DNA from 3 places in the Oceanispirochaeta sp. M1 genome. Region 3 is predicted to be linked to each of the others. Evidence: riboswitches for the same ligand, from Rfam matches in the RefSeq annotation. Region 3 holds a riboswitch; each other region holds the start of a gene.
What was found. Region 3 has a riboswitch for molybdenum cofactor ahead of DV872_RS13350 (aldehyde ferredoxin oxidoreductase family protein). Riboswitches for the same ligand answer to the same signal wherever they lie in the genome.
Positions count from the first base shown of each region.

Region 1 (10,158 bases), on a different contig from region 3:
AAACACACTACCATACAAGTATGCATTTGGCAACAATTATTACAATATTTTAACTCTGTTAACTATTGATCCATGAAAGTGCCGGAGAACAGGAGCTTATGGAGAGCAATATTTGAAACAAATTCTCTTGCCGTTATGGATGAAATAAATTTGAATGAGTTATCACTCAAACCATGTTATTATATTTTGGAACTATGGAAGCATAGGGAAAAATATTCATGCCTCAGTTTTAAAAAAGGAAAATAAAAATGAAAAGCTACTGGCTCACAAACGGTCGTATCATCGACGGAACAGGATCTACCGCCAAAGAGGGTAATATTCTAATTGAAGATGAAAAAATTATCAGAATACAGGAGGAGACTCCTGATGACGGTCTTCCTCAGATAGACTGTGAGGACCATATTGTGGCGCCTGGGTTTATAGACATTCATTCCCACCTTGACTGGTTTGCCGGAAACGAAGGAAGCAGGGAATTGATGATGCCCTTTCTTCAGCAGGGAATCACAACTGCAGTAGGTGGAAACTGCGGTTTCAGTACTTTCGGTTTCCCCGTATCCCATCCCTATAGAGAACTTCTGAGTGATAATATCTTCCGTTCAGGCCGGGCAAAACTCAGCTGGCAGAATGCAGCAGGTTATAAAGAACATATCAAAGAGAACGGCAGCCCCATGAATATCCTCTCTTATGTAGGTCATGGAACCACAAGAACCTCCATCAGAGGCTACGATGCGAATCCCCTGACAGATGCAGAACTGAAGCAGCTTCTGAGTCTTCTGGATGAGAGTCTGAAGCAGGGAGCCTGCGGGATTTCCCTGGGTCTCCAATATGAACCCGGTATTTTTGCCGACAAAAAAGAGCTGAAAGCCGTAGCAGAGCTGGTAAAATCCCATAATAAGGTACTTGCGGTACACCCGAGAGCAGCCTCTGCTGTTTCCGGAACCTATCCTATGAAACCCTTCGGAACTCCCCACCATATTCTGGCAATTCAGGATATGATCGAACTGGCTGAAGAGACTGGAGTCCGCCTCCAGTTCTCTCATCTGATCTTTGTAGGCTCACAGAGCTGGAAAAGTGCGGATAAGGCATTCAAGCTTCTGGAGGATGCCAAAGTCAGAGGGGTGGATATCCACTTTGATACCTATGGCTATTCACTAGGTGCCAGCAGAATAAATGTAATCCTCCCTGAATGGTTTCTGGCAGACCTTAATAAGAATGTGGAAAGTAAGTCAGCCTTGAAGAGACTCTGGGTGGAAATAAAGGCAATGGAGCTTGTTCTAGGCTTTGGATTTGAGCAGATCAGAGTAACAAATACCGTATATCCCGAATGGAAAAAATATAATGGATTGTATCTATCAGAAATTGCCCGGAACCTTGGACAGAGCAGCTTTAAGACTCTCTGCGATCTTGTCCGTCTGAGTAACGGTACTGCCGCCGTCCTGATGGAGCGATATTCCAATCCCGAGATTTTAAAAAGGATGATCGCCCACCCTCAAGTCCATTATCAGACTGATGCATGGATGGAAAGAGAGGGTATAAATAACCCTGCAATCTACGGCTCTATCCCCCGCATCCTCAAACTGAGCCGGGAGCACAATATTCAAAGTATCGAAGAGAGCATTAGAAAGATGACCGGAGCCACTGCGGAAAGACTGGGAATACCAAAGCGGGGATATATCAGAAAAGGATACTATGCCGATCTGGTTGTATTAAATGAGAAAACCATCAGCGACAGGGAAGATGAGAATGGGATTCCTCTTCCACCAGAAGGAATAAAAAGGGTCATAATCAATGGGAAGATGCTTTTAACTCCTGAAACAGCTAAAGAGATAAATCCTGTAGGCAGTGAAATGCCGGGAATGTTTATCCACATCTAATTATGGGACCCTATATATTCACAGTTCAGTACAAGCTATAGTAAGTTAAACTATCAACTCTGGAGAGATTCTCTCCAGGGGTGATGAACTCCCCGAGAAACCAAATTCCCGGGAACAGAAGGAATTGTAATGATATTAGATACAATCGCCAATGCGGCAAAATACGAAGTACTCCACAAGAGCTTTAAAAAAGCCTTTGATTTCATCCGGGAATCAGATCTGAAATCCATGGAACTCGGCCGCTATGAAATAGACGGAGACAATATCTTCGCTCTGGTTCAGGGCTACACAACTAAGGCTGTCAATGAAAAGCAGTTTGAAGCACACAGAAACTATATTGATATTCAGTATATGATCTCCGGTTCCGAAATGATGGGCTACACCACTCCTGATTATTTAACAGTTACAACAGAATATAATCCAGATACAGATGTTGAACTCTACTCTCATACATCTTTTACTGAGTGTGAACTTGATGTCAAAGACTTTGCAGTGTTCTACCCCGAGGATTCTCATATGCCGGGCTGCAGCATCAGAGGCAGGACTGCCGGAGAGGTGAAAAAACTGGTTCTAAAGATCAAAAAGTAATCATCTGTTTCTGATAAACACGCCGGAACCTTTATGGGATCTTGACCCGAAGGTTGCGGCGCAATAGAATAACAGCTATTAACTAATTTCCGAGGTTCTGCCTCTACAGATTCTGCCTTTTCCAGGCACGATCCATGAGTCTTTGCCCGCAGGGTTGTTCCGGAAACAGAACAGCCTCCCGTGTTTGGAAAGGAAATACATTGAAACGTGCAGGAATTATCCTTCTGATAATCCTTATACCGGTCCTTCTCTTTTCAGAGGAGTACAGCTATAGGACATCAGACATTCTGAGGCTTATGGACTCAGAGTACCTGAGAAAATCAACATACTCATTCGACGGCCTTTATTATAAAGGCTGCTCACTTCTCGAAACACTGCCTCTTATGGAGGAAGTATATGAGATGGATATCCGCAACGCCGGATCAAAAAATCTTTTAAAAAATGATGACCTGGGTGAATACTGGGCCGAGGCCCTACTGGTAAGTGAAGATAATTCATCAGGCCTCAGTCTGATATTCAAAGACAGGATTTATCATGACCTGACTCAGCTGAATTTCAAGGGAACAGCCATGGAATCTGATGAATTGGAGGTCTGGCTGTCCTGGGAAGGTGTTGATGCTCTCAAAGATGAAATTGAAAACTTTGCAGACCACCACAACATCAGTATCAAGGCAGTAGAAGTTCCCAGTCCCGATTCGAAACTACATTCAGTTGTAAGGGCCAGAGGAGATGTACCTGACCTTGTGATGATCCAATCCAGTGCCGTAGAAAAACTGGTTTCAGCCAGGGCTGTTCAGAACCTTGGATATATAAAAACTCCAGATCTTATCATACAGGGTACTGAAGCCTTTACTCTCAACAACAAACTATGGGCCCTCCCGTTCTACTTTGATACACAGCTGATCTATTACAACAGGAATCTGCTTGATTCAGTACCCTCTCCCGACTGGACATTAAATGATATGGAGCTGGCAGCCCGGCAGATAAGAGAGAGGAATAACAAGATTCATCCTCTGGCCTGGAATGCCTACTCCTCCAACTGGCTGATTCCCTTTCAGGTTTCCTTTGGAAAAGGGGAGCTTATAGATTCTAAGGGAATAATCACAGTCAATGATAAAGCGACAGAAGAGGCATTGAATTATATCCTCGACTTAAAGGAAGAAAAACTTTTGAGCCCCCTTGAAAGAGATGCCATGGATGCCCTGTTTATTGCAGGGAAAGTAGGAATGATAATGAGCGGCTCTTATGCTGTCCCCTACTTCGAGTCTCTGGGGCTGGAGTTCGGAGTTCTCCCCTACCCTATAAATCAGATGACAGGGATTCCTCTCTCTCCTCTACTGGATTTCAAGTCCTTCTGTATGACCCGGCAGACTAAACATCCCATTCTGGCCCGCCGATTTCTGCAGCATATGATCGGTGCGGGAGTACAGCAAAGATTCTGTCCTGCATTAGCAAAACTTCCGGCCAGAGTTGATGTACTGGATATCCCGGGAATATCATACGGATATCTCTCCCTTCTTAAATCAACTGTAGTAAGAGGAACCGTGGTCCCTCCACAGCAGATATACAGCATCTATAAGAATAATATGTGGAAACTTCTCAGGTTCGCACTCTCAGGCCAGTTGTCGGTACACCAGACTCTGGAGAAGGGACAGACCCTGATGAACAATTCAATAAAAAATTAATTGGTTTTATAAAGGAGTTTGAGATGAAAAAATTATTGTATCTGGTGCTGACGGCATTCCTGCTGTTCACCATAGGATGCGCAACTGAAGGCAATCCCGTAGCCGCAGAAAATGGGGGGAACAGTGAAGCTGCTGTGGCAGAAGTGGATGATATTTCCTCTGCGACTCCCGCAGGAGAGGGCTGGAGAATTGAACTGATGGGAGTACGCAACGATGAGTTGTGGCAGAGCCAGCTCAGCTCCTGGAAGGAAGCTGAAGATGGAAGCTCTGTTGAGATGAGCCTTGAAAAAAAGGGTGAAACAAAGCTCTACAGTGGAATACTCCTGAAGGATATTGTCGCTATGGTTGATGATCCCTCAGGCGGCATGCCCTATGAATTCCAGGAAGATCTCTGGAAAGAAGGCTATGACATAACACTGACTGCCGCAGACGGATACAGTGCCAGCTTCAACAGCGCCGATGCCTCTTCTGAAGAAGTCCTACTGGTGGACAGTATAGACGGCGAAACCGTATCTCCCCAGATTGCCGGTAATCTTACAGGCAAGGCATGGGTACGTAATCTGGTTAGCATTGAACTCAGCCTGGCAGCTGTTGATCTTACACAGAACAGCTTTGATTTTATATTAGATATCAATAACAATATATCTTCCTACACTATTGCCGACCTGGAAGCCATGGATATTTACGTAGAAGACAAAGGCAGTTTCACTAACAGCTACGGTAATACGACTGATGGGATTTACGGTGGAGTCAAACTGATTCCCCTGCTTTCAAAATCAATGGACGTAACAGTCGAGTCCGCCATCAAGATTATTGCCATGGATGGTTATGAAATGAGTTACGGGGGAGACATGCTCCTGGATCAGACCGATGGAGACTGGATTCTGGCATTTAAAGAAAATGGTGAGTACATGCCCGAAGATCCCGGCTATATACGTCTGGTAAAAGTAGGTCCACAGAACCCCAATATTACCGGCCATGTATCTGCACGAATGATCAAGAAGATCGTAACAGAGGGTGAACCCTTTAAAGACTTCGGTCTGACTATTGTACAGAAAGATCTGACAGAAGTTTTTGACCGTCAGACCATGCAGAGCGGTGTGTCTGTAAATAAAAACAAGGTTACCTACTACTACCAGAAAAAAGATCAGGATATCGAGTATATGGGAATATCTCTCTGGAGACTCCTGGAACGTCCTACCGGATACAAGGCTGTTGAAATTGCAGCGGGTGATGGCTTCTCAGTAACCCTGGACAATGCTCAGATTGAAGGAAATGACGATGTTATTATCGCCATGTATACCGGAGACGATGATTCTCTTCTTGATGATAGCGACTGGCCTCTCAGACTGGTATGGGACAAAGACGCAGCCCTGGTTCCCGATGGAATAAAAGCTGTCAGAAATGTAGAAAAAATTACCCTTATTTATTAAGTAGGTGTATTAGAATAAAAGCGGGGGCTGGTTATCCGGCCCCTTTCTTTTTACCATGATGAAAATAAAAAAAGAGACCGCACTGGAAAACAGATTACTCATCCTCCCTATCCTTTTCCTGATTATTCTAATCGGTGCAGCACCCTTTGCGACCGCTTTGAAAGACAGCTTCTTTCATGATAATTACGGAGAACGCAGTTTTGCAGGTCTGGAGAATTTCAGGACCATCCTGGGAGATGCGGCCTTTCCCTTCAGTCTGAATATTACCGTAATCTGGGCCTTTCTCAATGTTAGCCTCAGTCTGTTTTTCTCTTTTCTCCTTGCACTGAGACTCCTCAAACCGGGCAGATCATTCTTATACCCTATGCTGCTGATTCCCTGGGGCATCCCTGTCTATATTGCGGTTCCCCTATGGAGAGCGTTCCTCCATGGCAGCGGAGGCGAATCCATTATCAGCAAATTGACGGGAATACAAATCAATCTGATGCTTGATCCTGCCGCCGGTTTTCTTGGAGCCCTACTGGTCAGTCTCTGGATGAGTATTCCTGTTACCACCTTTGTTTTTGCCGGACATATGAGGAAGGTGAGCCGCTCTGTAATTGAAGCTGCCGCACTGGATGGTGCGGGGGATGCCGAGATTGCCAGATCCATCTATATTCCGGAAATCAAAGAATCACTTCTGGCCATGGCCGTACTGAACTTTATCAAGGCCTTCAAGGAATTTACTCTTGTATTTATGCTGACATCCGGCGGCCCTCCTCTGATCAGCGGAATCACTGACAGGCATATCATTGGAGCCACCACGACCTTAGGTGTCTTTCTGTATGAAATATTCCTGCAGCATAACGACTGGGGAATCAATGCAGCCTATGCAGTGATTATGGCTGTCCTCGTACTCTTTATTATGTCCCTCTGGATTCTGATCCGAAAGAAAAAACCTTTGAGGATACTCCTGATTCTATCCGCTCTGGCTCTACTCCCCGGAGGAAGGCCGATGCTCTGGTCACTGGCAGCCGGATATATGATTGCCGCCATACTCAAAAGAGACCGTCTCTTGAAGATTCTGCTCCCTGTTCATCTTACATCTGTTCTGTTCTTTGTAAGTACAGAAGGCGTTCTGGCAGGGTTCCATCCCGGAATAATAATCCCCCTGCTGGCCCTGCTTTTCAGTTTTCAGGAAAGTTCATCTGCAAAGGGAGAAATCCGAAGCTTCAGAACAATTATCCCGGTCAAAGGAGTGAAGGCTGCATCGGGAATCAGCATGTATATCTTCAATCTTCTCAGTGCAGTGATTCTCTATATGCTGATCTGGATGAGCCTGTCAGGAATCAGCGCCTGTTATATAGACTCTTTCATCCCCCCCATGGCCAGTCTTAAAAACTTCATCACAATCTTTACAGAAGAGGGGATACTCAAGTACTTCGCCAATACATTTGTATTAGCAGGAATGACTGCAGTACTCCTCCCGTTTGTTGTGTTTCCCGGGGCAGTATATCTGGATAAGGCCGGAAAGAAGAGAACACTGGCTTTTCTGGCAATTATTCAACTCATGGGAATGGCCGGAGGAATGCACTCACTGATTCCCCTCTACCGGCTTTTCAGAGGGATGAATCTGCTGGACAGCTATATTCCACTGATACTGATCTATCTTTATCACTCCATACCCATAGCCCTCTTTATACTGACGGCATACCTGGGGAACCTCCCCTCCTCCTACAGAGATCTTGCCCGGATTGAGGGTATGGGAGAACTGAAATACAGCTTCAGGATTCTGCTGCCCCTGTCACTCCCGCCTCTTCTGACGACAGTAATGCTGGCATTCATCTCCGGATGGAACGGGTTTCAGGCACCCCTTCTTTTTTTAAACAGTGAAGAGAAGTATACTATAAGTCTGAAGCTACACAGCTATGTTGGAAATCTGGCATCGGGAAGCCCCGTATGGAATTTGTTTGCTGCCGCTGCAGTTGTAAACACTCTCTTTATTGGAGCCCTCTTTCTGCGATTCCGGAACCCCATGACCATAAGCCCCATAAGCGAGAGTGAAACCGATGAGTAAACTGATACTTGTAACAGCCGATAGAGACCGTGGGAAGACCACAGCGCTATGGAATCTCTACAGACAATTTCATGTTGAGGATAATAACCGGATAGGCGGCTATATATCTGTTCTCAATAAGGATAATAATAAATCCAGAATAGTTCTTAAGAATCTCAGGTCAGGAGAAGAGATGCTGCTGGCAAGCTGTATTGAAGAAGACTGGGCAGGACAGGAAGAGCGCTGTTTCAAAATGGGCATGCGATATACATTTTTTCAAGATGCATTTGACAACAGCTATGACTCATACAAAGACGCTCTGGACTGCAGCCATATATTCATAGATGAAGCGGGGGCTTTAGAACTGAAGGACAAGGGGTTTTCCCCTGCCATCGAATACCTGAAAAGCAATTTCAAGGGGACCCTTATCATTTCTGTCAGGGAATTGTTCCTGGAAGATTTTCTGATAATATATTCCTTCGATAAAGGATGGACAACACAGGTTTTTACAGTATAAGCCTGTCAGCTCCTGAATAGACATTAAAACGCCGTCCCCGGACAAAAGCACAGACGGTCACATTATATTTAACAGCCAGTTCAACAGCCTTGTCCGAAGGTGCTGAAATAGAGGCGATAACAGGGATTCCTGTTCTCACCATTCTGAGAATCATATCTGAAGAGATTCTACCGGAGCTGAGGATTATTCCTTTTGAGAAATCACAGCCTTCCCGGAACCCTTTCCCCAGAACCTTGTCCACCGCATTTCTCCGGCTTATATCATCGGCCCAGTGAACAATACCATCGACGGCAAAGGCGGCCATATGGGCTCCGCCGGTTTCATGATAGACAGATGGAAGTTTCTGAAAGGCATCCATGAGAGTGAAAAGATCTTCCGGGGTCCAGCGATCCGGATCATCAGAAAATGCTTTGAGTTCTTCTGGATCTGATAAGCCTGCGGGTGGCTCTAGATCCGGAATCTCCACAAAGCACTCATCCCCCTTGAACCTTATTGACGGAACAACTCCTGGATGAATAAGCCCCTCTCCAAAGAGAAGACCCGTCACTAAATCAGGCAGATCCCTCGGGGTCACAGGCATTTCGCTGAACAGGCTGCCCTTCAGATTAACCTTCAGCCACTCCTCAGAGATTACCCGGTCCATCCTCGATTCGACAGCTCCGTTTTCATAACGGATTATGGGGACATCTCTGGAAATATTCCCGGAACTCACAGAGGCAGCCTTTCCAGATCGGCGGGGCTGTTGATATTGGCAAAACTCAATCGGTCTATGCCTCTGGACTCCAGGAGATCCTCTTCCAGAATAACCCGGGGCATTCGTTCTACAATTCTCTGAAGATGATACTCACCGGCTGCAAATGCCTCATCCCAGCAGCTCAGAACGGAAACAGGATAGAGTCCCAGAAAGGGATGATATCTGTCATCCGCCCTGATAACAGTAGCCTTATCCATACTTCTATATTCCCAGAGGAGATTCAGAATCTGTTCATCAAAAAAGGGGATGTCACAGGCCAGAAGCAGAAGCCACTCCTTCACATGAGGTATGATCGAGTGTATCCCGTTCAGGGGTGTGGGGACCTCAAAGTGATCCTCCAGAATCTTGATACCCCTGAGAGGACTGTCCATATGCTGCCGCTCTTTCACAAGCAGATAGATATCATCGGTCATGTGCCCGGCTCCGCGGATAGTCCACTCCACCAGGGTCCTCCCCTTCCAGGGATAGAAGGCCTTATCTCTGCCGAAACGGCGGCTTCCGCCACCAGTCAGAATACCTGCAGTGACATGTCCCTGAGCCTGTTGTTTCAGATCTGTCATAAGGATTCTCCTGCGGCTTCAACACGGCAGGCGGCAACCTTGAGTTCAGGAATCTTTGATATAGGGTCCAGGGCATCGTTTGTAAGCCTGTTGGCCGGAGATTCATGAAAATGGAAGGGAATAAATATGACTCCCGGGGCCACTCTCTCGCTCTCTTTGGCAGGGACTGTGATCTCACCTCTTCTGCTTGTGACTCTCAACATGGTTCCGTCTTCTATCCCGAGAGCCTTCAAGTCATCCCGGTGGATCTCGGCATAAGCCTCTGCCGCAAAGGAGTTCAGAGCAGTGGAACGTCTTGTCATAGTTGCGGTGTGGTAATGGAACAGCATACGTCCTGTGGAAAGTACAAAGGGGTATTCCTTATCAGGCCGCTCGGCGGGTGGTATAAAGTCCACAGGATGAAAACGGCCCTTCCCCCGTGAGAACTTATCCTTATGCAGATAGGACGTTCCAGGATGTGCTGCATCTGGACAGGGCCACTGCAGATTCTCTTCTTCAAGACGCTTATAGGATATACCGCCGTAGATGGGAGTGACCGAGGCGATCTCATCCATAATTTCGGAAGCATCCCTGTACTCCATGGGATAGCCCATTCTTGTAGAAAGCTCGGTGAGAATTCTCCAGTCCTCCCGGGACTCACCCGGAGCATTCACAGCCTTGCGGACTCTCAAAGGTCGACGGCCTGAATTGGTAAAGGTACCGTCTTTCTCCG
Region 1 covers NZ_QQPQ01000002.1:63,640-73,797, forward strand. The annotation lists gene DV872_RS01475 (amidohydrolase family protein) at 249-1,874, shown strand; gene DV872_RS01480 (YhcH/YjgK/YiaL family protein) at 2,004-2,462, shown strand; molybdenum cofactor riboswitch at 2,538-2,673, shown strand; gene DV872_RS01485 (extracellular solute-binding protein) at 2,663-4,147, shown strand; gene DV872_RS01490 (hypothetical protein) at 4,171-5,580, shown strand; gene DV872_RS01495 (ABC transporter permease subunit) at 5,639-7,636, shown strand; gene DV872_RS01500 (nucleoside-triphosphatase) at 7,629-8,132, shown strand; gene DV872_RS01505 (formate dehydrogenase accessory sulfurtransferase FdhD) at 8,122-8,844, opposite strand; gene DV872_RS01510 (molybdenum cofactor guanylyltransferase) at 8,841-9,446, opposite strand; gene fdhF (formate dehydrogenase subunit alpha) at 9,443-10,158, opposite strand, start outside.
Region 1: another riboswitch for molybdenum cofactor. It lies ahead of DV872_RS01485 (extracellular solute-binding protein); the one in region 3 lies ahead of DV872_RS13350 (aldehyde ferredoxin oxidoreductase family protein).

Region 2 (10,158 bases), on a different contig from region 3:
GACGGGGATTAGGTTTTACACCTGCAAGTTCAACCCACTCTATTCCTGCCTCTTTGAGAGATGCAGTCACCTTGTCATAAAGACCGGTTCTTTTTATAGATCCTCCTCCATAGTGGAGAAGTACTTTTTTACTGTAAACACTGACCGCTTCACCGACCTTAAGCTCCATCCCTTTACCGAAATATATTCTTGTGGGATTTCTAAAAATAAAATTATCCATTATTATATTTACTCCTATCTTTGCACTATCAAGACTCTGAGACCGAGTCTTTCAATAAAGATACTAATGGTAAAAGCTTTAAACCAGTTTTTTCGGATCACAGAGCAGATCTTTGTCAGTAGAGACCCTCAGACATTTTTTACATATGAACCGGGGAGACAGTACTTCGGCAAATATTTCACTTTCCTGCTTTTTCTTCAGACCTTCCTTGGCCAGCTTACACATTTTTTTATCCAGTTTTGACACTTCATCCTCGCAATTAGGCATATCTAACAATATTCATTATAATGAAATATTCTGTGAATACAAGTATCTCTATAGAGTAAGAGCCCAGGATTGGTACTCTTCCAGGCTCATACTGTTATATGACCTGAAACAATTATTAAAATAGGAAATATCCTCTATCTGCAAAACCCTGTAAATATGATCACATGACAGCCCCCCGGCAAGGAGAACACAGGCTCTGCCGCATAAAAGACGTATAGGAAGATCTTCATTTTCATGGGGAGAAAGGCTGAAATACACTCCTCCTCTCCCAGCTGCATCTGAAAGAAGAGGAGAAAATCGTTCCGGTACAAAATAGAGAGGCCTCATATCGGCACTATCGTTGTTCCCGGGCAATAAATAGAGCAAAAAAACATATACCCTCATAAGAATGGAGACTAAAATACCAATCATGATACATTGGCTTCAGTTGAGACAGGAGGTATAGATGATTCCGGTACAGAAAGGAGAAGCCCTCATCCATGATGCCGCCGAGGGACACTGGCTTTATTTCAGGAATCCCCTTGCTGTCTACAGCACAACAGTTCATTCAGAGATACCCTCACTTATCAGATATATTCATAAAAGGGTCTGCAGTGAAAGACTCTATGCCGCCGGATTTATCAGCTATGATGCCTCACCGGGCTTTGATAAGGCTCTGCCTGCCTCTCAGGAAGTAAAGACTCCCCTCCTTTCATTCTCCCTCTACGAGGCGCCGGAGATAATAAAAGAACTGCATTTTGAGAGCAGTGAAAAAGATAATAAGGAACTGAAGTGGACTCCCTGCATCAGCAAAGATGAATACAATAAGGGGTTTTCGGCTGTAAAGGAATATATAAGAACCGGTCACAGTTATCAGGTTAATTATACATACAGACTGGAGGCAGAGTTCAATGGAGACCCCCGGGATCTGTTCTGCCGGATGCAGAGGGCACAAAATGCTTCATACGGGGCCTATCTGGATTACGGTGATATGGTGGTAGCCTCTGCGTCCCCCGAGCTTTTCTTCTCACTGAACGGGGATAGGATAATGACAAAACCGATGAAGGGTACAGCTCCCAGAGGAATGACCACCAAAGAAGATAGAAAGATTGCTCAGGAATTCTACCATTCAGAGAAGAACAGGGCCGAGAATATGATGATTGTGGATATGATCCGAAATGATCTGGGACGGATAGCCCGAAGCGGAACAGTCCGGGTACCCAGGCTCTTTGAAATTGAGAAATACCCGACACTCTGGCAGATGACAACAGAAGTCCATGCCCAAACGGATGCAGAAATCCCGGAGATTCTTGAAAACCTGTTTCCCTGCGCCTCCATAACCGGAGCCCCCAAGTACAGAACAATGGAAATTATTAAAGAGCTTGAATCCACAGCCCGGGGACTCTATACCGGTTCAATAGGATACTGGGGACCCCATAGAAGGGCACAGTTCAATGTAGCCATCCGGACGGCCATGATGAACCGAAACGAACAGACAGCCCGATATGGAACTGGAGGTGGAGTAGTATGGGACTCCACAATGGAAGGGGAATATGAAGAGTCACTCACAAAGACAGGTATTCTCAGTAGAAAAGAGAGAGTATTTTCACTGTTGGAAACACTGAAATGGACAAAAGAAGATGGATTCATTCTTTTGGAACGACATATAAAACGCCTTGAAGAATCGGCAGACTACTTTGACTATCCCTGCAGAACGGGAGATATTAAGAAGGCTTTAGAAAAAACATCCGGAAGCTTCAGGGGTGAAGAGGCTCAGAGAGTACGGCTGCTTCTTGATAGAGATGGAGAAATACACATTGAGGCACAGCCCCTGAATGAGCAGGATTCCAAGGGCCTCAGGACCTTGAAGAGAGCTGATTATCCTATGAGCAGCAGAAATCCATTTCTCTTTCATAAGACTACAGAACGGGAGATCTATAAGAATCTTCTGAAGGAGAATCCTGATTATGATGATGTACTTCTATGGAATGAACAGGGAGAAATCACAGAGAGCTGCATTGCCAATATTGTACTTGTTCTGAAAGGGATTCATTACACTCCTCCCGTGAGCTGTGGGCTTTTAGCCGGTACCATGAGACAGGAGATGCTTGAACAGGGAGTTCTGAAGGAGAGAGTTGTCAAAGCAGCAGAAATAGCTGAAGCAGATGAAATCTACCTTATCAATTCTGTCAGAGGTATTATGAGAGTCAATTACAGTGAATGAGAATAATTTCAAAAGCGCTTGAGTTGAGTCCTTGTCCAGTTGCTCAACTCTTCTGTCTCTTCCCGGCTCAGAAGAAAGAGGGATTCACCCTGGTACAGAATTGTCTTTGGTTTATCAATCAGGCGGACTGACAGCTGAGATTCTGAGGGATCATGATACTGAAGATGATCCAGGACTGCACCGGGTTCAAGAATGGCTATTCTGTCTATTCCCGGATGATTCAGAAGCTCTTTGGAATCATAGGCTCTCCCCTCTTCCAGGCCCTCCAGCTGTCCCCGAAAACGGCCGTCCATGCCTTGCAGGCGCAGAGCGGTTCCTGCCAGAGCCCCGATTATCCCATCACCCGTTCCTCCGTGTTCGGACAGGCGGATACCACAGCGTTCGGCCAGACCGTAGGCCTCAGATTTGCTCAGGACTTCCCCCTTGGCCCTCTGTCCGAAGCTTATAAATTCATCTTTATTACTGAGTTTATGATACTCAAGAATACAGAGCCCCGGATCTGAACCTTCAGCGGATCTCTCCTGTAGAAAACGCACGGCTTCTTTTTCTATCTGATCCACCAGATCAGGATGGTCTTCTTCAATTTCCAGTTCAAAGCACATGGCGCTGTTATGAGATGTATAGGGAACATCGGGATGTACAAAAAGCTGATGCCGGGAGATCCTCTTTGAAGGTCCCCAGCCACGCTCTGAGCTGAGGGTTCTAAAGTCTTCCAGGATGTGGCCTGTTCCCGGACTGGTTAGATTATCTGTATCATCGAAGGCAATCAGCAGCTTCATTTTACTCTCCCTTGGGTGCACGCATACCGCTGCCATCTTTGATACGGGCAATGGTTTCATCATCAATATCGATAGAGAAGAAGCGGGAATAAAACTCTCTGATCTCCTGATCGAGATTTATATCCCCAGTATATTCAGGATAGAGAGTGACGGCTGTCCAGAGAATGGCAAGGGGAGTCTCCATACCGCCGGGATGTCCCCAGCGTGAGATCCCGATGGGAATCTGATACACATCCTTATTCTTTACCGCCTTTAAGCCGCCCCACATCTCATTACTCAAAAGATATTCGTCTACACCGCCTTCATTGCAGATTATCACTTCAGGGTCCCAGAGATAAATCTGCTCCAGGGAGGCAAAAAACTTATTGTCTCTGAATTTAAGAGTCTCTCCAATGGAGACATTATCTACAGCACAGATCTCCAGCCATTCAGCCGGTAGAGTTCCGGCAGCATCGGTTCGGACCGCTTCATTCACAGAGTGATAGACTCTGATCCGTTTATCAGCGGGTAGAGAGCTGAGGAGGTTCTTCACTCTGTCCATGGTCTGCTGGTAGTAATGATTAAACTCCCGGCCCTTCTCCTCACGGTTCAGTGCAGAAGCAATAATACTGATGGCCTCCATCTGTTCCTCAATACTCTTGTATTCAATAACCAGATAGGGAATATCAAAACGCTCCAGCTTCTCCACTTCAGCTTCCAGACGGGCACTCTCTCCTTTCAGAAAAACAAGATCGGGTTCCATTTTGAGGAGTTCTTCAATATGAACCACTCCGTCAAGAGTTGTTACCGCTGCATCTGCCAGTGAGGGATTCAGCTGATTGAGCATTTTATCCCTTTTCAGCCCGGGTACAACCGCAACGATATCCTCACCACAGCCCAGCATGGTGGTGACATGACCGGAAAAGGCGTATAGGCAGGCGACTCGCTCAACTGATTCGGGAATAAGCACTTCCCGGCCGAAGGAATCTGTAATCAATCGTCCTTCCGGAACAGAGCTCTCCTCAGACAGATTCTGGTTCAGCTGCTCCGGCTGATCCTGCATCCCGCGGGCTGTCAGCTGCTGACTGACTACAAAAATCATCAAGGTGATCACGTGGAATAATAATTGTCGTTCCCTATATCTTCTTATATCCATTATTCAGCCTTTCTGTTGGAAGGGATGGGAATTATATTGTTTATGGAATGATTCCCGTCCATATGATTTACAAGAGCCGTACGGACTCCGTACACTCTTTTAAGATTTTCTGGAGTCAGGATATCCATAGGCCTGCCAGATTCCTGTATGATTCCCTCCTGCAGCACTGCCGCCCTGACAGGGAGTCCGCAGTTTTCAAGAAAAAAGACCTGATTGGGAGAATGGGTGGACATGAGGACCGAACGCTTTCTGTTTTTTACAAGAGAAAGAATGGTCTCAAGCATAAGGATCTCATTTCTGTAATCCAGATGACTCCCGGGTTCATCCATAATCAGCAGGGGTGCCTCCTGAACCAGGGCTCTGGCGATAAGCACCATACGGGCTTCGCCTCCCGAGAGCCTTGAGTAATCCTTGTCCTTCAGGGTTTCCAGACCCAGTTCTGTCAGAACCCTCAACACCAGTTTCCGATCCTCTCTTCCCGGAGCTCCAAGAATACCCGTATAGGGAGTCCGTCCCATCAGTACAAAATCTGAAACAGTAAATGGAAAATGACTGCTGTGCTTTTGAGGAACATAGGCTGTAATTTTTGCCAGCTCCTGAGGATTCAGGTTCTTCTGATCTTTCCCCATAATGGTCACAGATCCGGAAGGGGGGGTAAGAAGCTTCAGTATACAGTCCAGCAGTGTTGTCTTGCCGCAGCCGTTCGGTCCCAGAAGACAGAGGACTTCTCCCTCTTCCAGACTCAGATCCAGACCTTTCAATACCTGTTTACTGCCATAACTGAAATGAAGATTTTCGACTTCCAGGAGATGATCTTTCATTGCCAGCCCCGTGCCTTTGTCCGGTAGAGGAGATAAATGAAGAAGGGTGCTCCCAGAAATGATGTAAGGATTCCAAGGGGAAGCTCACTGCCGCTGATTGAACGGGAAATCAGGTCCACCACAATAAGAAAACAGCCCCCCAGAGAGAAGCTGAAGGGAAGGAGCCAGCGATTGTCACTGCCCACGATCATCCGTCCCATGTGGGGAATAATAAGGCCGACCCAGTTAATACTGCCGCTCACACAGACCGCAGCTGCTGTAGCCAGGGTGGTGCATATAACAACAAAGATGCGGGCAGCGGGAACATTGATTCCCAGAGTCCCGGCCTCCCGTTCACCCATGGAGAGTACATTGATTCTATAACTGAATAAGATGAGTCCCAGACAACCGGCCAGCATGGGAATTCCTGCAATAAGAATATCCTGATACCGGGCTGAAGCCAGACTCCCCATAAGCCAGAAAACAATAGCAGGAAGCTGATCATAGGGATCGGCCACATATTTGAGAAATGAGAGCATGGCTGAAAAGAGTGAACTGATCACCATCCCTCCCAGAACAAGAGTGATATGTGCCTTGGCATTATATATTCTTCCCACCATAAAGCTGAAAATCACTGCCAGCAGCCCGAAGAGGAAGGAAAAACCAATCGTCATAATGGAGGTACCAAAAAGAATAATCGCCAGTGCCGCACCAAAGCCTGCACCCGAGCTGACACCAAGCATTCCGGAACTTACAAGGGGATTACGAAACAGCCCCTGAAGGGATGCACCGGAAACAGCAAGACTCCCTCCCACAAGCATCCCCAGGATAGCCCGGGGAAGACGGATATAGAGGATAATTCTGCTTTCGGGACCCTCGTCATTAAGCGGCCCGCCCCTGAATACTGAAGCAAGGCTACCCAGAACATCCCCCCCTCCCACAGGATAGCGCCCCACAAAAAGTGAGCCCAGCATGACAAGGAGTGGAACAGAAATGAGAAGAATATAATAAAGGGATTTATGCCTCTTCAGGAACTCCACAGGATTCGGGTACTTTTACGGTGCAGTCCGGAAAGAGATTGTTGTATCCTCTCCCAGGGTGGAACCGTTTTTAGCCTTCAGCTTTCCGGAAATAACAATTGAGTACCCAGAGTCTTTATTCAGATTCTCATGTGCTTTCACTCTGATAATCCGTTTAAACTCAGGCTCAATCTGATCATCAGCCATAAGAACCTCAAGGGCCACCGATTCTCCATTGTCATTAAGCAGGGTAAAACAGCTTCTGTTGTTATCTGAAACCTTCATATTGATAACATTGCTGGTAAAGGTCAGAACAAACTCTGCATCCACCAAAACATCAACAGCAGCTGCAGGAGGATCACTTGAGTCAAGCATTACGGTTTTATCACCGGCGGCAAGAGGTGACAGAACCAGAAGACTGAGAGCAATAAGAACAAAGATTTTTTTCTGCAAAGACTGAAATGACATAGAAACTCCTGAAAAGAAAAGTGTAGTGATGAAAGAGGAGCCGGAATATAATATCCGAATAGGGTGTATCTCCTTTCCAACAGGGAGGCCTGTCAGTTTCCCGAGAGACCCTTGGTACAGACTTATATCCGTACACCGACTGAAGTTCATGGAATAATTTCTACATGAGAAAATCCTTTAGAAAACAACAGTTCGAAGATTTAATTCATACTAACACCGCTATAAGTCTTTCTACAAGAAGTTTCAGAGAATACAAAGCAGACAGGACCTTTCATTGCAGGCCTTTTTCCTTCTGAATTAAAAAAAAAGAATCATCCTGAATACAATTGATGTTATAGTAAATTTTTTGATTATACACACAACCCACTCCATGGTTGAGTTATTAAGGGATTCACACATGAAAACACTGCTGAAAATCTGCCTGATTATTCTTATACCCCTTATCCTTCTGATCTTATGGCTCACCCTCACTGACTATAAGCCTGAAGACCTTGAAGCAGTCTCAATAACTCATCAGAGTCGGGAGACTGCCGGTGATACTCTGGATATTTTCAACTGGAACATCGGTTACGGCGGCCTTGGCCGAGACATGGATTTCTTTATGGATGAAGGAGAGCGCATCAGGGCTCCCCGAGAGGAGTATGTTTCTTACAGAGAAGGTATATACAAGGCCATAAATGAGAGTTCTGCAGAGATCTATTTCTTTCAGGAGATAGACTGGAAAAGTACCCGCTCCTATAAAGATAATCAACTGGAGCAGATTTCAGATATTCTCAGAGGTAAATCCTATGCCTTTGCATCCAATTACAGAGTAAAATATATCCCCTCCCCCCGGATCATCGGCACTCAGTACGGCTCAGTCCATTCAGGCCTGGCAGTATATTCTGATTACACAATGAAGAAGGCGGAGCGGCATGCCCTGCCGGGTAACTATACCTGGCCCAAGAAGATTTTCTTTCTGGACCGCTGCCTGCTTATGACAGTACTACCGGAAAAGTCCGGAAGGGAGTGGGTTCTCATAAACCTTCATACATCGGCCTATGACAAGGGCGGTTTTCTTAAAAAAGAGCAGCTTGAGTTCATAAAAACGCTGGCCTCCGAGGAATTTGAGAAGGGTCGGTATGTAGTAATAGGTGGAGACTGGAACAGCTTTATGCCGGGCACCGATGCTGATCAGTTCACATCCACTGAAACTGCCCAGGAATTCTACCAGCCCCTGCCTGAAGACTGGTCCATGCCGGGTTGGTCCTGGGCTTTTGATCCGAAAGTGGCGACAAACCGTTCACTGAAAGACCCTTATGAGGCGGGAAAGAGTTTCAAATGTGTAATAGACGGCTTCCTGGTATCACCCAATGTTGATATTCTTGAAGTGAAAGGAATCGACCTGAATTTTGCAAACTCCGATCATAACCCAGTTATGCTGCGAGTCGGCATGAAATAGGAAGCAAATGGAAAACATACTTAAAAACAGACAGTACTACAAATTCTGCTTCTATGGTTTTCTGAAAAATCTCCGTTTTTTTGATGCTTTCTTTATCCTTTTTCTTATTGAGAAGGGTTTGAACTTTACACAGATTGGAACTCTTTATGCTCTACGTGAAATTACCACCAATCTTTTTGAAATACCCTCAGGAATCATTGCAGACAACTTTGGCAGAAAGCGTTCTCTTATCGCATCACTTCTTGTTTATATTATTTCATTTCTGATTTTTTATATCTCAGATAACTACTGGCTTTTCTTTTTCGCCTTCCTTTTTTACGGAATAGCTGAGGCATTCCGCTCAGGAACCCATAAGGGGATACTTATGGATTATCTGAAGATAAATAAAATGGATAACATGAAGATTGCCTACTACGGACATACCCGATCCTGGTCTCAAAAAGGCGCCGCATTATCATCCCTTATAGCGGGGATTATTATATTCTATAACGGCTCCTATGAGATGATCTTCCTATATTCTATAATCCCCTATGTAATCAATTTTCTGCTGATAATGTCCTATCCGGGGGAACTTGATAAGTCAACGGAGCAGTCTGTCAGAAAGGAAATTTTTTCCATAAAAGCGACTGTAAAAGAGCTGTTCTCGGTCATCAGAAAGCCGGAAGTATTCTCCATCCTCAATACTTCCGCCACCCATTCAGCATACTTGAAAGCCGTTAAAGACTATATTCAGCCGGTTATGGTGAATGTGATTATACTCATACCTCTTCTACAGGATACTGAGATAGAGAAGAAGAACGGATTATTTATAGGGATCATGTATTTTCTGATCTATCTAATCACATCCAGAGCTTCCAGGATGGCATCACAAATTGCAGGAAACCGGGAGAAGAGCATAGCTCTCACAACCCTTCTTCTTGGTTTTTCATCTGGAATTATCTGCGGAATTCTGTATGGGGTAGAGTTATGGATACTTGCTCTTATAGCATTCATGGGTATTTATATTATTGAAAACATAAGGAAACCGATCCTTACGGGATTTATTTCTGATAATACATCCAATGAGATCCTGACTTCCGTTCTCTCGGTTCAGTCCCAGTGGAAAACCATCATTACAGCCCTGTTGTCCGTCAGCTTCGGGATTCTATCTGACGCCTTTGGAATAGGAGCGGCATTGGCCGGGATCTCATCATTCCTGATGATCTGGACTTTTATTATCAAGGCAGTTAAAGAGCGGAAATAATTGAATAGACCAGAGCCAATGTAAAAGTGGTTTTACTGAGGCATAAATACCACTGGCAGAGTGTCTTACAATTAAAAAACTCCAGTTCCCACTAACCTTTAAATTAGAATGATTGAAAGTCCCTTACCAAGCATCCAAGAGTATAGTGGATGACTCTTTCTCTGACACCGCATAAATGGTATTTACATCCAAGGTTACATTTATCTCTCATGTCATTCCAACTTTAGCAATTAACGAGTCATATTCGATATCAAGGCTCATAATATTTACTGCATCACCAGATGAACCTTTCATTTCAATAGCTATCTGTTTATTATTGAACACCACTACATCACTAGTTTAAACAATTGTATATTTACAGTATATCGAAATAGAGGGATCATCATGAGTTCAGATTATACAGCAATAGATTTTGAAACAGCCCAGGGAAAAAGATACAGTATATGTCAGGTAGGTTTGATTCGGGTTGTTAATGGAAAGATTGTAAAAGAGATTAGTCGATTAGTCAGACCACCGAAAAATTATTACTGGAATCGATTCATTGAAATCCACGGAATAACTGCTAAAGATACAGAAGATGCAC
Region 2 covers NZ_QQPQ01000001.1:211,250-221,407, reverse strand. The annotation lists gene DV872_RS00900 (iron-containing alcohol dehydrogenase) at 1-220, opposite strand, end outside; gene DV872_RS26350 (hypothetical protein) at 299-487, opposite strand; gene DV872_RS00895 (hypothetical protein) at 536-814, opposite strand; gene pabB (aminodeoxychorismate synthase component I) at 933-2,690, shown strand; gene DV872_RS00885 (hypothetical protein) at 2,699-3,469, opposite strand; gene DV872_RS00880 (ABC transporter substrate-binding protein) at 3,471-4,550, opposite strand; gene DV872_RS00875 (ABC transporter ATP-binding protein) at 4,604-5,425, opposite strand; gene DV872_RS00870 (iron ABC transporter permease) at 5,422-6,378, opposite strand; gene DV872_RS00865 (Ig-like domain-containing protein) at 6,460-6,891, opposite strand; molybdenum cofactor riboswitch at 6,945-7,101, opposite strand; gene DV872_RS00860 (endonuclease/exonuclease/phosphatase family protein) at 7,238-8,332, shown strand; gene DV872_RS00855 (MFS transporter) at 8,340-9,575, shown strand; gene DV872_RS00850 (3'-5' exonuclease) at 9,960-10,158, shown strand, end outside.
Region 2: another riboswitch for molybdenum cofactor. It lies ahead of DV872_RS00865 (Ig-like domain-containing protein); the one in region 3 lies ahead of DV872_RS13350 (aldehyde ferredoxin oxidoreductase family protein).

Region 3 (10,158 bases):
TTATTGCTGTGGGAACAAGACTTTCAGACTTCACTACTGCAAGTAAATCATCATTTAAAAGGGATAATGTAAAAGTTCTCTCCCTAAACGTTAACAGTTTTGATGCCTATAAGATGAATGCTTTTCCCTTCCTCTGTGATGCGAAAGCAGGACTGGACTCACTGAGTGCAGAACTGGAGAAAAAGGGATGGAAATCCTCTTACAGCAGTGAAATTGAAGATGCAAGAGCTGCCTGGAAAAAGGAAGTAGATCATCTCTATTCTGATAATGAACTGGGACCCAATGGAATCTACTCACAGCTCAGAGCTCTTGGGATTATGAATGAAGAGATTTTTGATAAGGATGCAATTATTGTAGGTGCTTCCGGAAGTCTTCCCGGTGATCTGCAGAGAGTCTGGAGATCAAGACATAAAGATACCTACCATATGGAATATGGATTTTCCTGCATGGGCTATGAAGTTTCCGGCGCTGTAGGTGCAAAAATTGCCGCACCTGATCAGGAGGTCTACTCCATGACCGGTGATGCCAGTTTTGTAATGCTCCATTCAGAACTGCTTACCAGCATACAGGAAGGCGTCAAAATCAATATCATGCTCTTTGATAATAACGGATTCGGCTGTATTGATAATCTGCAGACCAGCCAGGGGATTCCCAAGTTCGGCTGTGAATTAAAATATCGAAATCCTGAGACAGGACGTCTTGATGAAGGTGGAAAACCGATTCCCGTAGATTATGCAAAAATAGCCGAAGGTTATGGATGCAGAGTCTGGAGAGTTCATAATTCAGAAGAGCTTAGAACGGCTCTGGCTGAAGCTAAAGAGAGTCCTGTAACTACACTCCTTGATATCAAGGTTGATTTTGACTCCATGTCAGAAGGATATGAAAGCTGGTGGAGAGTCGGTACACCCGAAGTTTCCAAAAAAGAAGCTGTTCTCAAAGCCAATAAAGAACTTGTTAAAAATATTGCAGAAGCAAAACAGTATTAGAGGTAAAAAATGAATAAAGACAATGTAAAACTGGCCATGGCTCCCATCGGCTGGACCAACGACGATATGCCCGATCTCGGTGCGGAAGTCACATTTGAACAGTGTGTCAGTGAAATGGCTCTGGCAGGGTATGCAGGTTCTGAAGTGGGAAATAAATATCCTAAAGATCCGGCAGTCCTGAAAGAGCATCTGGATCTGAGAGGGCTGAAAATCTGTAATCAGTGGTTCAGTTCTTTTCTGGCTTCACAGCCCTTCGAGCAGGTTGAAAAAGATTTCAGAGCCCAGCTCTCTTTCCTGAAAGCCATGGGTGCCGATGTTATCGGTCCTTCAGAGCAGACACGTTCCTGCCAGGGTGATACAACTACATCCGTTTTCAGTGGAAAAGCTGTATTAAGCACAGAAGAGTTCGCTCAGATGTGTAATGGAATGAATAAACTGGGACATATTGCCAATGAAGAAGGTCTTAAGCTGGCTTTTCATCATCATATGGGAACAGGTGTGCAGACTGTTGAAGAGACAGAACGATTTCTGAATGACACAGATCCTGCAAAGGTCTCTCTACTCTTTGATGCCGGGCATTTTGCCTTTTCCGGAGAAGATCCCGTTGCAGCATTGAAAAAGTTTATTGGAAGGGTAGGCCATGTTCATCTTAAAGATATGAGAACTGATGTCTATGCTGATGTAAAGTCCAATGATTCATCCTTTCTTGATGCTGTCAGACAGGGTGTCTTTACAGTCCCCGGTGATGGTTCAATCGATTTTCCTTCAATCTTCAGTATTCTGGAACAGAATGAATACAGAGGCTGGATGGTTGTTGAGGCAGAACAGGACCCGGCTAAAGCCAACCCCTTTGCATATGCCAAGATGGCCAGAGATTACATAAGAAAAAATACAGGTATCTGAGAAATAGTTTTCAGAACCGGGAGATAAAAATGAAGAAAAAATTGAATATCGGCATCATAGGTGCCGGAAGAATCGGAAGGGTACATGCCGAAGGAATCTGTAATCAGATTTCCGGAGCATCAGTTAAAACTATGGCTGACCCATTTATGAATGATGAGACTGCTGCCTGGGCACAGTCCATGGGTGTTGAATCAACAACTAAAGAATACAAGGATATTCTAGCTGATTCAGAAATTGATGCTGTTCTTATCTGTACTCCTACAGATACACATGCACAGATTACAAGAGAAGCGGCAAAGGCAGGAAAGCATATCTTCTGTGAAAAACCCATTGACCTTGATGTCGAAAGTATCAAGCAGACTCTGGCAATTGTTGAGGAAGCGGGTGTGAAGTTCCAGATTGGATTCAACAGACGTTTTGATCACAACTTCAGAGCCGTAAAAGATGCTGTGGAGGCTGGCAAAGTCGGTGATCCCCACATGATTAAGATCGTTTCAAGAGATCCCTCACCACCCCCCATCGAATATGTAAAAAGTTCCGGTGGTATGTTTGTTGATATGACCATCCATGATTTTGATATGGTCCGTTATTTAAGCGGCAGTGAAGTAGAAGAAATTTTTGTTCAGGGTGCTGTGCTTGTTGATCCCGAAATAGGAAAGGCCGGTGATATTGATACCGCACTGATAACTATGAAATTTGCCAATGGTGCTATCGGTTGTATCGATAACTCCAGAAAAGCGGCCTATGGATATGATCAGCGTGCTGAAGTTTTCGGCAGTAAGGGATCTGTTGCGACTGGAAATGATACACAGTCTACGGCAGTACTCAGTACTGAAGATGGAATCATTTCTGAAAAACCTTTTCACTTCTTTCTTGAGCGTTATATGGCTTCCTTTGTACAGGAACTGAGAGAGTTCTGTGAGGCTATTATCAATGATACAGATACTCCCCTGGGCGGCATTGACGCATTGAGACCCGTACAGATTGCAATTGCAGCTGGTGAATCTTTGAAAACAGGAAAGCCTGTAAAACTCAATTATTAATTAAGCAATAGAACAGCTTGAAAAGCCGTTTCTTCGAGAGTTGCCTTCTTTAATGAAGGAACTCAAGGGGAAGCGGTTTTTTTATTGGATTTTAAATAATTAAGGGAATAATCGAGGCTGAATGATCAGCGGATATTCAGGCGGCTTTCAATATTTTCGATATGAGAGCTGAAGGTTACAACTGACTGGTTGATTTCACCGGATCTGATTGTATCAACAATATGCTGATGTTCAGAAACAATCAGAGAACGGTCGGAATAATCATCCTGGGATTTTACTATCTCTTCATACATAAAGGATTTAAGAGTCTGGTATATGGCATAGAATAGAGTGTTTCCGGTACTCTTAACTATGATGTTATGGAAATTGTAATCAGCTTCTACGGTTGTTTCAGGAGAGGCCGATTCAATTCCGGCTTTCATCTCATCAACCTCTTTCTGCAGCTCTTTCAGGACTTCTTCAACGGCTTCAGATTTTTCCATAGACTGTCTTGTCAGGTTTATTACACTCCAGAGTTCGATTGCTCCTCGGGTCTCGATAAGTTCATGTTGTTCTTCTTTACCCATCAAAATGGCCCAGGAGAGTGCTTCGGTGGAAATATTAGCTCTGTCTGAAAGAAAAGTGCCCTTGGCAGCTTTGGATTTCAGGACTCCGAGATAATTGAATATTTTTATGGCTTCACGAACTGAGGAGCGGCCTATTCCGAAACGTGCTGCAAGTTCATGTTCTGTAGGCAGTTTGTCTCCCGGTTGATACTCTCCGGAGGCAATAAGCTCTTTTATCTGCTCCATTACCTGCTCTACAACTGTTTTTTGACGAATTTTGGCCATCTATGACTCCTATTGTATGACAATACAACATTTGTAGAATTCAGACAACAGAGAAGGCATAATTTAAAGATTTAATTCATAATATATGGGCCTTGGATTTTTATCCTCCGATTTCTGATTTGTACACATGAATTGTTAATATAAAGTAACAATTTCATTTACAAATGACCAATCTATAATATACTTAAATTCAGCGTACTTCTCCGAGTCTTTATTCCTAAAGTCTTTTATTAAGACAAAGGAATTCTGACCGTAAGGGTTCTGGAGAGAAATCTCAGAGCCTTCCGTGTTTGAAAAGGAGATACACCGTCCGGACTTTTAGATATCCGGGTTCAAATACGGGAAATATGGACTGTTGAGGTCCTTATAAAGGAGTTAAGTATGGATAAGATTCTGCGCATCAAAATGGGTTCCACTCCGGAATATGTTATTGAAGATGTGGGTGATTATGCCGGTATCGGCGGAAGAGCACTCACTACTAAAGTAATTTTCAAAGAAGTTCCTCCTCTCTGTCACCCTCTGGGTCCTGAAAATAAGCTGGCCATTGCTCCCGGTATGATGTCCGGTTCAGCCGCAGCTATCTCCGGAAGACTCTCGGTAGGTTGTAAGAGCCCCCTCACCGGTGGAATCAAAGAATCCAATGCAGGAGGACAGGCCGCCCAGGTTCTGGCCCGTATCGGTTATGCCGCAATTATTCTTGAAGGACAATCTCCTGAGGGTAAACTCTATACTCTTGTTGTAAAAAAAGATGAAATCTCAATTGTAGAGGCCACTGATATCACTGGACTGAATAACTATGATGTTGTTGAAAAATTAGTCGCAAAATATGGCGACAAGGCTGCCTATATGTCTATCGGTACAGCAGGAGAGAGAAAACTGGCAGCGTCTTCTATTGCCTGTACTGATGTTGAACTCAGACCCACAAGACATTGCGGACGTGGCGGTGTGGGAGCCGTAATGGCAGCAAAGGGAATCAAGGCCATTGTTCTTGATGACAGCGGATGTTCAGTGAGAAAACCTGTAAATGAAGATGCCTTCAAGGCTGCCAATAAGCTTTTTATCAAGGGAATTAAGGCTCATGGTGTTTCGGGTCAGGGACTCCCTGCGTATGGAACCAATGTTCTTGCCAATATAATAAACGAGGCTGGTGGATTCCCTGTAAATAACTTCTCAAAGGGTCAGTTTCCCAATGTTCATAAAATCAGCGGTGAGACACTGGCTGAAACAGAAACAGCCCGGGGTGGCAAGGCAACCCATGGATGTCACAGAGGCTGTGTCATTCAGTGCTCCGGTACCTATGTGGACAAGGAAGGTAATTACGTCACCAAGCAGCCCGAATATGAAACAGTCTGGGCCCATGGACCCAACTGCGGCATAGATGATCTTGATGCCATTGCTCAGATGGATAGAATGGATGATGACTTCGGTCTGGATACAATTGAAATGGGAGCCACCATTGCGGTTGCTATGGATGCAGGTATGGCCGAATTCGGTGATGCCAAAGCTGCCATTAAACTTCTTCAGGAAGTAGGGGATGGAACTCCAATGGGTCGAATCCTTGGAAGCGGCGCCGCTGTGACTGCAAAGGCATTCGGTCTTGAAAGAGCTCCCGTTGTCAAGGGACAGGCTATGCCTGCCTACGATCCCAGACCCATACAGGGAATTGGTGTTACCTATGCGACTACCCCTCAGGGTGCCGACCATACTGCGGGATATGCCATTGCCACAAATATTCTTAAAGTGGGCGGATTTGTAGATCCTCTTAAACCTCAGGGACAGATTGAACTCTCAAGAAATCTCCAGATTGCCACTGCGGCCATCGACTCTACGGGAATGTGTCTCTTTATTGCATTCCCCATTCTTGATCAGCCTGAAACTTTCAATGCCTTTGTAGATCTTATAAATGCATTTTTCGGCCTGAGTATGACTGCAGATGATGTGACCGCACTTGGTAAATCTGTTCTGACAATGGAGCGGGATTTCAATAAGGGTGCAGGATTCACAAAAGAGGATGACCGTCTGCCTATGTATTTCAAGAGAGAAAAACTGGCACCCCACGATGCAGTTTTTGAAGTAACAGATGAGGAACTGGATGAGGTCTTTAACTGGTAATGCGAAGAATTGATAAAGGATCATGTGACGGAATCTTCCTGAGCAGCGTCCTTCAGCAGGGTGTTCTTGTTGAGTACATGCCCGGGGAGACTGTCACATCTTTTATCCTCAGAATCCTCTCTCTTGATCCTGAAGGGATGGAGAGGGAGGTACAGACCCTTATCCTGAATAACGGCTGTGTGGATGAACCTGATTCCACCAGGCTGGTTTCCGGGGATACAATTGTATTGTCCGGAGCCATGCCCGGTCTGGTGGGGGCCATGCTCCGCTCTAACAGTCCCATCAAGGCCATGCGGAAGAGCATGAGCAGCGGTGAGGATAGAAGGATCAAGGTTGACGGAAATCTTGTGCGTCTCAAACTGTTCAATACTGTTCTTTCTGATCATAAAAATGATATTCTGGAACTGGGTTTTTATGCGGAGGATGTGGTTTGAGTGCAGGGGTTGTTAAAGTAAAAACATTTGCGACACTGAGTACTCTCTTTCCATCGGTTCCGGATTTTCCTCTTCAAACAGGGGATCGTGTGCTGGATATAATGAACAGAATGGGTATCCCACCGAAAAAAGTAACTATTATTTTTGTCAACAATGTCCATGCCGAACCGCACAGTCCTCTCAAAGACGGTGATGTGCTCGGACTCTTTCCGCCAATAGGTGGAGGTTGAGAGATTGGGGGGGGATATTCAGCCTTGTCAATTTCCTATGATCTGAGTGAATACCTTTTTCAAGTAGGCTCTATGCTCTTTCATGCAGAAGAGAGTAAGAATTGTTTCCTTGAGCAATCCTGAATCTTCAGGATAAATGGAATCCTCTGAAAGTATCTCCCCGTCAAACTGAATACTCTTCCAGCTGCTTTCTTGGGGAATCAGAGCCTTAAGTCTGATGATTTTCTCACTGTTTTCTGATATCAGAGATTTCAGCACTTCCGAATTTTCTTTAAGGGCTCCCTGAAATGAGAGCTGCTCAATTCCATCTTTACCCGTATCTATCATTTTCGCCTGTAAAAGAAAGGGCATCATGCCCCTGGGGAGATCCTCTTCTCTTTTATCCTGAGCTTCCGGTCTGGTCCATGTTCCGTTTCTGGATTCCGAGAATCCGGAAATTCCCGGATAATGACGCTGCAGTTTTTCTCTGATTTCTTTCAGAAGATCAGAAGCATGAATGTCCGCTTTTGTAATCAGCACATAGGGCTTTCCTTCAAACTGCCTGGAGTAGGCGGGAAGATAATCATGGAAGCGTTTGAACTGAATTGCATCCGTACAGACCAGTACTTCATCCACCAGGAGTTTGTCGGCACTGAAGTTGGTGCTGATACTTTTTTTCATCTCCCAGGGAACGGCCAGGCCGGTGGCTTCAATATAGATATGATCCGGTTTTTCATCGTTTACTATGGTGAGAAGATTCTGGAGCAGTTTCTCCTTGAGACTGCAGCAGATACAGCCGCCTTTAATCTCCTTCTTGGAATAATCTCCCTTTTCAATAAGAAGGGCATCGATATTAACATCTCCGAAATCATTTATCAGAATTGCTGTTCTCTGCCCTTCTGGTAAATCCCTGATTATATTGTTGAGGATTGTTGTTTTCCCACTTCCAAGGAAACCGCCGATGATTGTAATTTTGATTGGATTCTCTGACATGATCTGATTGTAACGATTTTAATCGAGCAAATCCATGGTAATAACATATGTAAAAAAATAAATAATAAAGTTACAATTGACATGCAAGTGAATTAATGTAGAATAATATGTATGAAGAATACAAAAGGCATTACATCTCACGCAAAAAGCGTGAAGATTACAAAAGAAAAGTATCTGGACATGTATCTTAAAATGGTTCAGACCCGAAAATTTGAAGAAAAAGCTGCCCGTCTTTTTGTCGAGGGCAAGGTTCATGGAACAGCTCACTTCTGTATTGGTGAAGAAGCTACCGGGATCGGCGTGTGCTCTGCTCTCGAAAATGAAGACTATATCTTGCAGACCCACCGTGGTCATAATCAGGGAATCGGTAAGAATATGGACATCAACAAAATGATGGCTGAGTTCCTGGGTAAAGAAACCGGATATTGTAAAGGCAAGGGCGGTTGTATGCATATTGCCGATTTTTCAGTTGGCAGTCTGGGGGCAAACGGTATTGTGGGGGGAGGAATTCCACTCGCTGTAGGTGCCGGTCTGAGTCAGAAATATTTAAAGAAAGATAATATTACCGTCGGATTTTTTGGAGACGGAGCCAGCAATGAAGGTACTTTTCATGAGGCTCTGAACCTGGCATCAGTCTGGAAACTTCCAGTCTTATTTGTTTGCACCAATAACTATTATGGTATGTCTACTCATGTAAGTAAATCCATGAATATCGATGATATTTCGGTTCGTGCCTCTTCTTATGGAATCAAAGGACTGGCCCTGGATGGAAATGATGTGGTCAATATATATAAAGAAACTCTCAAAGCAAAAGAATATGTTAAAGAAAACGGCCCCATGCTGATGGTATTGAATACATATCGCTGGTTTGGTCACTCCAAGAGTGATCCCCAGGCATACAGAAGCAAAGAAGAAGTTAAAGAGTGGAAGGAAAAGTGTCCCATTAAGCGGTACAGTGAATTTCTTATAAAAGAAGGTCTTGCCTCTAAGGATGATCTGGAGGCTCTGGATAAGCAGGCAGAGCAGGATATAATAAATGCTGTTGAATTTGCAGAGAACAGTCCTGAACCTAAAATTGAAAACATCTTTGATGATGTATATGCCGACTGAACCGGAGATACAGGAGAATACAATGCGCGAAATAACATATGCAGATGCTATCAGAGAAGCCATGAGCGAAGAGATGCGTCGTGATGAAAATATAATTTTTATGGGTGAAGACATCGGATTATACGGGGGAGCCTTCGGTGTCTCCCGCGGGATGTTTGAAGAGTTTGGTGAAGAGCGTGTATTGGATACACCAATCACCGAAATGGCAATTACGGGAGCCGCTGCCGGGGCTGCCATGACCGGCCTCAGGCCTATTGCAGAGCTGATGTTCAGTGATTTTATGACACTGGCCATGGATCAGCTTGTAAACCAGGCGGCAAAAACCCGGTTTCAGTTTGGTGGACAGGCGTCTGTTCCCATGGTTCTCAGGGCCCCCGGTGGTTCTGGTACAGGTGCAGCAGAGCAGCACTCTCAAAGTCTGGAAGCCTGGGTCTGTCATGCCCCGGGTCTGAAAGTTGTTATACCCTCCACCCCCTATGATGCCAAAGGGCTCCTGAAAACAGCCATCAGGGACAACAATCCCGTTGTGTTTATTGAACAGAAACTTTTATACAGAACCAAGGGTGAAGTCCCTGAAATCGAGGATGACTACACAATTCCTCTTGGTGTGGCAGATATTAAACGGGAAGGTAAAGACCTGACCATTATCACCTATGGCCGCATGGTCCAGCGTAGTCTGGAAGTTGCTGATAAATACGCTGAAAAGGGTATTGAAATCGAAGTCATTGATATCAGAAGCCTTGTACCTTTGGATAAAGATTGTCTTATTCAGTCTGCCAAGAAGACTGGAAAGGTTGTCATTGTTCATGAAGCCTGCCAGACAGGTGGATTTGGCGGGGAGCTTTCAAGTGTTATTGTTGACAGTGATGCTTTTTTCTATCTGGATGCTCCGGTAAAAAGAGTCGGAGGACTGGATGTTCCCATTCCTTATAATCCGAACCTGGAAGCTCTGGTTGTACCCACAATAGACAGCATTTCTGCTGCCATTGACGAAATCCTTTAGGAGGCATTATGGCTGAATCAATAATAATGCCCAAAACGGGTATGGCTATGGAAGAAGGAGTCATTGTTGAATGGCTCGTGAAAGAAGGGGATGTTGTTTCAACAGGCGACCCCGTTGTTGAGATTGAAACCGATAAGAGTTCCATGGAAGTGGAATCGGATTATGATGGAACTATCCTGAAAATCCTTTATGAAAACGGAGAGACAGTTCCCGTTGTTCAGACCATCGCCTGGATAGGGAAACCGGGAGAGAAGATTCCAGAGTCTTCCTCTGAAGGTTTTGGTGAACTTCAGGACATCAGCAAACCAGGGCTCCCGGACCTTGAGGCAAAACCTGCAGAGACTGAGATTCCCAATGAGTCATCCAATGTTTCTGATGGTAAAGTCAAAGCAACTCCTGCGGCCAGGCGAGCGGCCGCTGAAAGAGCATTGCCCCTTGAATCAATATCACCCAGTGGCCGGTCCGGGGAAATCCGGGAAGCCGATGTCCTCTCCTTTAAACAGGTGAATACAACAGCTCTGGCCGGACGTGTGGC
Region 3 covers NZ_QQPQ01000017.1:9,809-19,966, forward strand. The annotation lists gene iolD (3D-(3,5/4)-trihydroxycyclohexane-1,2-dione acylhydrolase (decyclizing)) at 1-986, shown strand, start outside; gene iolE (myo-inosose-2 dehydratase) at 996-1,889, shown strand; gene iolG (inositol 2-dehydrogenase) at 1,919-2,932, shown strand; gene DV872_RS13345 (FadR/GntR family transcriptional regulator) at 3,058-3,762, opposite strand; molybdenum cofactor riboswitch at 3,952-4,079, shown strand; gene DV872_RS13350 (aldehyde ferredoxin oxidoreductase family protein) at 4,144-5,874, shown strand; gene DV872_RS13355 (hypothetical protein) at 5,874-6,308, shown strand; gene DV872_RS13360 (MoaD/ThiS family protein) at 6,305-6,538, shown strand; gene DV872_RS13365 (GTP-binding protein) at 6,566-7,510, opposite strand; gene DV872_RS13370 (thiamine pyrophosphate-dependent dehydrogenase E1 component subunit alpha) at 7,622-8,620, shown strand; gene DV872_RS13375 (alpha-ketoacid dehydrogenase subunit beta) at 8,643-9,623, shown strand; gene DV872_RS13380 (dihydrolipoamide acetyltransferase family protein) at 9,632-10,158, shown strand, end outside.